Regions from separate parts of the Clostridium sp. DL1XJH146 genome, predicted to be linked through region 1. Evidence: riboswitches for the same ligand, from Rfam matches in the RefSeq annotation. Region 1 holds a riboswitch; the other holds the start of a gene.
What was found. A riboswitch is a leader RNA that binds a small molecule or an ion and turns the genes downstream of it on or off. The one in region 1 is predicted to bind glycine.

Region 1 (3,431 bases):
TCATTAGTTTTATTATTATAAATTTTCTTTACTTACTAAACCTCCTGTAATAGTTCAAATTTATTTAAATAAAATCACACTATCTTCAAATATTGCACAGACTCCTTCGTATATATTGGTAGCACCACTCTTAGTATTTTTTATTTTAACAAAGTCTTTATAATTATCTCCATTATCATCTTCAGTCCAAAAGCTAGATATCACGTAATCCCCAATTATGCTATCAATATCTTCTCGTTTATTATCTAGTGTAAAACTAGTATTAATATTATAAATTTCATTAACTATTTTCTTATTTTCTCCAATAATTTTTGTCTCATATATGTTTCTATTTTTCACATCGTGCCATAAATTATAATAGGCACTTAACCCATCATCATTTAATTTTATAGACCTTACTAGCTCTGTCTCCAACGTTATCTTACTAATTGAATATATATCTTCAACTTTGCTTTCAAAATTCTTAACTCTATAATATATCTTTTCATCATCCATGCCAAAATACCTTGTCCACGAAGTAAGCTCTGTTTTATAAATTTCTTTAAAAGAAATTATATCACATTCATTTTTTACTTCTCCAACAAATCTATCTAAAGCTATAATATTTATACTTTCTCTGTATCCTTCTCTGTAAAATTCTTCTTTTTTAATACCTTCCTTAAATGACTCTTCAAGCTCCCAATCTTCCATATATGCTTCTTCGAAAATTATATATCTATTCCCATCAGTAGTGTAAGGAATAAAATAATCTCTAATTCCTAAAATGACTCTTTTATCTTTAACTATATATTCTTTTTTGTCTTTTAAGTCACATAAAATAGCATATTCATAGTCACCTTATTTATGATACTCTATTTGAAAAATAGGTGTCTGCCCATATCCCTATTCCCATGAAGAATATTTCTCGTAAATACTATTTAATTCAATATTATCTTTATCAAAACTTTTTTCTAAAGCCTGACTTAATTTTTCAATAGTCAATTCAGGTTTAATTATTTAATTAATTCAAAATCAATATAATTCTAAACTATTGAACAAAATAAATCAAATCATCAATAAAAATTAAATTATCAACAAAATTCTACATTAATTATTATATTGACAAAATAATATATTATAGTTATAATTTTAATAATTATTATAGTTCTCCAAAGGAAGTAAACGTGAGATATCTTTTAGTAGATAGCCGAAGAAGCAATAAGTTAACTGTCAAATTAGCTTAGAAACTTTCAGGCAAAAATATCGTTTATGGATGGAACTCTGGAAAGTCCACTAAGTGGCGCCGTAGGTGAAAGGTACTTTTTTTATTAAGTATTAAAACTCTCAGGTAAAAATACAGAGGAATATGACAGGTTTGTTTTGCGCCTGTTATATTCCTTTTTTTGTTATAAAAATATATTTTTATAAATTTACAATTTTTTAAGGAGGATTACAAAAATGGAAAATGTAAAAAAGACTGCCTTGTTTAATATGCATGAAAAGTATATGGGGAAAATTATTGATTTCTCTGGCTGGGCTCTACCAGTACAATATTCAGATATTCAAAAAGAACATGAAGCAGTTAGAACTTCTGCTGGACTATTTGATGTATCACACATGGGAGAGGTTGAAATCACAGGGCCACAAAGTTTCGATTTTATTCAAAATCTTATTACAAACGACCTAAGTAACCTAAATAATAATCAAACACTTTATACCTTTATGTGTTACCCAAATGGTGGTGTTGTAGATGACCTTATTGTCTATAAACATAGCAATGATAACTTTCTTCTAGTGATAAATGCTGCAAATATAGAAAAAGACTATCAATGGATGGTTGATAACAAAGCAAACTATAACTTAACGATTTCTAACAAATCTAATGAAATATCTCAAATTGCAATTCAAGGACCAAAAGCTGAAAATATACTTCAAAAGTTAACTAATGTTAATCTTGAAGAAATTAAATTCTTCTACTTTATGGACAAAGTTAAAATTGCTGGAGCTGAGTGTTTAGTATCAAGAACTGGTTACACTGGTGAAGATGGTTTTGAAATATACACCTTAAATGAAAATGCTGAAAAAATATGGGAAGCTTTAATGAAAGCTGGTGAAGAATATGGCATCCTACCAGCAGGACTTGGATGTAGAGATACCCTAAGATTCGAAGCTGCTCTTCCTCTTTACGGAAATGAATTATCAAAAAACATAACTCCTCTTGAAGCTAATCTCGGTTTCTTTGTAAAACTTGATAAAGACAATTTTATTGGAAAAGATGCTCTTACAAAGCAAAAGAAAGAAGGACTTCAACGTAAAATTATAGGTTTTGAATTAATTGGCAAAGGAATTCCAAGGCATGGTTATGAAGTATATTCAAATGATGAAAAAATCGGTGTTGTAACTACGGGATATTTATCCCCAACAGTTGGGAAAGCAATAGGCCTTGCTCTTATTGATTTTAAATACACTGCACTGGAAACTCATATTCAAATCAAAATACGCAAAAAATTTGTAGCTGCAAAAGTTATTAGTAAAAAATTCTACACTAAAAAATATAAAAAATAATACTAAATTTAGGAGTGACTATAATGAACTTTGAAAACCTTATAAAACAAGATAATGAACTTTATGAAATTATTTGTGCAGAGGAAAATAGACAACATGATAATATTGAGCTTATTGCATCTGAAAACTTCACAAGTAAGGCTGTAATGGAAGCGATGGGGTCAGTACTTACTAATAAGTATGCAGAAGGATATCCAAACAAAAGATATTACGGTGGATGTTTCGTTGTAGATAAAGCAGAAGATTTAGCAAGGGATAGACTGAAAGAGCTATTTGGTGCAGAACATGCAAATGTTCAACCACACTCAGGGTCTCAAGCAAATATGGCAGTATATATGGCTATGCTTGAACCTGGTGATACAGTTTTAGGAATGGATCTTACTCATGGAGGACATCTTACTCATGGTAGCAAAGTAAACTTTTCTGGTATATTATATAATTTCGTTTCTTATGGTTTATCTGAAGAAACTGAAAGAATTGATTATGAAAACTTAAAAAACTTAGCTTTAGAGCATAAACCAAAAATGATTGTTGCAGGTGCTAGTGCATACCCAAGAGAAATTGATTTTGCCAAATTAAGAGAAATTTCTGATGAAGTTGGCGCATACTTATTAGTAGATATGGCTCATATTGCTGGTTTAGTTGCAACAGGTGCCCATCCATCACCAGTTCCCTATGCAGAATTTGTTACAACTACAACCCACAAAACTTTAAGAGGACCAAGAGGTGGAGCTATACTATGTAAAGCAGAATATGCTAAAGCTATTGATAAAGTAATCTTCCCTGGTATACAAGGTGGTCCATTAATGCACACTATTGCTGCTAAAGCCGTTTGTTTTGGTGAAGCACTAAAAGATGATTTTAAAGAATACATTGAACAAGTTAAA
Region 2 (3,431 bases), on a different contig from region 1:
TAGCACCTTACCATTTCTTTTTTTACGCCTTTTTACAAAAAAATAACTCATAAACATTCCCACTAATAGACTAACTATAATGTTTATAATCATATCAAAATTAAAGTAACTACTTTCTTGATTTAACCCCGCTATATATAGCCCTAGTAATCCTCCTAATATAACACATAGATATCTTTACATTTATAACAACATAAAAGCACATATATGTAAATATATCTCTACATATATGTGCTATATATAACATCAAATATCACACTATCTTTTATTCAGCTACTTTAACCATTCCGTCATCTTCAAGGTCTTTAAAATATTTTCTTGTTTCATTTATAATAACTCCACTTAATCCAATTAATCCAATTAGGTTTGGAATCGCCATAAGTCCGTTTACTATATCTGCTATTTTCCAGATCATTTCTAATTTTAGATTTATCAACTGTAAAAATACTCCCAGTCCAACTAAAATTATATATACTGCTCTATATAGTTTAATTCCTTTTACTCCAACTAAATACACAGTACATCTTTCCCCATAATAATTCCATCCAAGTATTGTTGTAAAAGCAAAGAAAATAAGTCCAATCGTAACAATCAACTGTCCTATCATAGCTATAGGAAGCCCACTACTAAAAGCATAATTTGTCATAGCTGTTCCTGCATATTCTGAATTCCAAGCTCCAGTCATTATTAAAACAAGTCCAGTCATAGTACAAATAATTATTGTATCAAAGAAAGTACCTGTCATAGATACAAGTCCTTGTCTTACACAAGATTTAGTTTTAGCTGCCGCTGCCGCTATTGGTGCACTACCTAAACCAGATTCATTAGAAAATACTCCTCTAGCAACACCACTTCTCATCGCAAGCATAACAGTTGCTCCAGTGAAACCACCTGCTGCTGCTGTTGTAGTGAAAGCACTCTTTACCACTAAAGCTATTGTTCCTGGTAATAAATTAATATTTATTATTATTATTATTAAAGCACCTATAACATAAAATACTGCCATAAAAGGAACTGTTTTTTCAGCCACTGATGCAATATTCTTTACGCCTCCTATAGTTACTAGAGATACCAGTACTATTAACACTATTCCTGTCAACACAATTGGAATGTTGAAAACAATTTCTGCAGCTTCAACTATTGCATTTACTTGTGGGAATGTACCTATCCCGAAGAAAGCAACTCCTACTCCAAAGATTGCAAACATCTTAGCTAAAAATCTACTTCCTAGACCTTTTTCTAAATAATACATAGGTCCACCAGCCATTTGACCATTTTCATCAACGGTTCTGTATTTTACTGCAAGTAACGCTTCAGAGTACTTAGTAGCCATTCCAAAGAAAGCAGCTACCCACATCCAAAACAAAGCTCCTGGTCCACCAAGTTTAATTGCTGTTGCGACACCAACAATATTTCCTGTTCCTATTGTTGCTGCTAAAGCTGTACATAAAGCTGCAAATGATGATACATCACCCTCTGCATCATTGTTTTTTTCTTTAGAAAATAAATACTTTAGTGCAAGTGGTAACTTTTTAACCTGTAATACCCCAAGTCTTACAGTTAGATAAAGTCCCGTACCTACTAATAAAATAAGTAACGGTGGTCCCCAAACCAATGAATCAATTTTGTTTAATACTTCCATAAACCCTGTCATTAAAAAATCCTCCCTTAATTTAATATAATGGAGGAGACAAAATTATTTTCATAATTTCTATCCCCTGTCCTTTTACCTGAGAGATTCGATAGTTAATAATACTATCTTGCTCCTTCGGTGTCTGAATAATCAGCTCTCTCCAGAGGCTCGTCCAATTACGGTTTTCTCCTAAAATAGAGTTTCCAACTAAACTGCTTATTTATATGTACCTATAACTCGTTAATTCATTGAGTTTTGGAAACGTATAGATAAAATTTCATAAAGAAACTCTTGGGATTTTCAGTTCAACTAATTATTTTCACTTATCCATAACTCGTAAATTCACCGAGTTTTGGACAAGTACAAATAAAGTTTCACATTGAAAACCCATAGGTGCCTGAAAGTTTTTCCTCTTCGGCGGATGGCAAGCCATCTCTCTCCCACAATCTTCATCCGAACACATTGTTAATTTATTATTAATAAACCATTAATAATTATATATAGATTTTCATAATAATACAAGCTTTTATACAATTTATAAATTTCCCAATTAAACAACACGCATTTAAATAATGTTCTTAATTATCGAAGTAACATATGTGTACGTATAAAAAAAGATTTTCTCACCAAAGGCAAGAAAATCATAATCACTAGCTTAAATATATCTTTTCCTTCCAAAATAACTCATACCAAATATAACAGCTAAAGCCGGCGCATAATAATTTATTACTGGATTAGTATAGTCAACTAAATATATTACACCGTAGATAATTATTAATACACCTATCAGAAGGTTTGAATATTTTTCCCATTTTATAAGCCCTTCAAGGTTTTTAATTTTTTTATCTTTGTAATTCTTTCTTAATATTTTTTCATTAACGAAGGCTAATACTAATTCCAATACTCCAACTACAAACAATACAAAAATAAATCCATTATTCATCTTTAGTCACTCCTTTTAATTTAAATAATAAAATAAGGATGATTCACTATATCAGCAAATCATCCTTATTCACAAATTTTAGACTAATTTGTGAATATTATGCTATTTCAATAAATAAATTTTATCATACTCTAAATTACATGTACCATAAAAATCTTCATCTGCACAAATATCTCTCTCAACATAATATAATTGTTCATCTTTCTCAACTATTGATTTAATGAATTTATCGCCTTCATTAAATTTAAAACTATGGACCATTGAAAATCCATCAAGTTTGCTGAAGTCTTTTTCTTGTGCTTTAACTTCCTCATTTATCAGCTGCATATCAGCCTTTCCATTTTCAATATCTTTTATTATTTTATCCAAATTATTCATTACATCACCTCATCATATTTTCATAATTAATAACTATTACTGTTTAACATTATATCATAATAAACATGTAATAAAAAGCTTACAGCTATTAAAAAAATTCTTTTTTATGCAATTTCTTCAATAAAGAATATATAAATTTCAAAATATTATAAATACTAAAAGAAGAAAAATTAGAAATTGCTTTCCCTAGTAGAAGTATTTACATTGAATAGCGGCCTTATAAAAAGAACGCAATTACCCCTGTTACTTAGCGTATCATCTTGAGAATTATTGCAAAATCATTTAGAATGGTTAATTAGGGGGTGCTACAATGAGCGTATTACAAGAAGCATTTGACAGCTTTAATAATACAACAACTTATATTTATCAATTTATTACATTTAATAATCTCAAAATAGTTATAATAGCTCTATTAATTTTTTTATTCTTTGTTTTGTTTAGAAAGATTTTCACAAGATATATATTTAGTCGTCTATT

Region 2: it holds a riboswitch for glycine, as region 1 does, so the genes downstream of both, ACVHXK_RS07880 (alanine/glycine:cation symporter family protein) here and gcvT (glycine cleavage system aminomethyltransferase GcvT) in region 1, are expected to answer to the same signal.

Annotation. Positions count from the first base shown of each region.
Region 1 covers NZ_JBTVVN010000017.1:57,603-61,033, forward strand. Annotated here, with positions in the region: gene ACVHXK_RS10025 (hypothetical protein) at 61-690, opposite strand; glycine riboswitch at 1,153-1,255, shown strand; glycine riboswitch at 1,259-1,341, shown strand; gene gcvT (glycine cleavage system aminomethyltransferase GcvT) at 1,438-2,544, shown strand; gene ACVHXK_RS10035 (serine hydroxymethyltransferase) at 2,568-3,431, shown strand, end outside.
Region 2 covers NZ_JBTVVN010000012.1:31,557-34,987, forward strand. Annotated here, with positions in the region: gene ACVHXK_RS07875 (hypothetical protein) at 1-51, opposite strand, end outside; gene ACVHXK_RS07880 (alanine/glycine:cation symporter family protein) at 266-1,654, opposite strand; glycine riboswitch at 1,709-1,807, opposite strand; glycine riboswitch at 2,006-2,086, opposite strand; gene ACVHXK_RS07885 (hypothetical protein) at 2,289-2,576, opposite strand; gene ACVHXK_RS07890 (hypothetical protein) at 2,679-2,954, opposite strand; gene ACVHXK_RS07895 (mechanosensitive ion channel family protein) at 3,265-3,431, shown strand, end outside.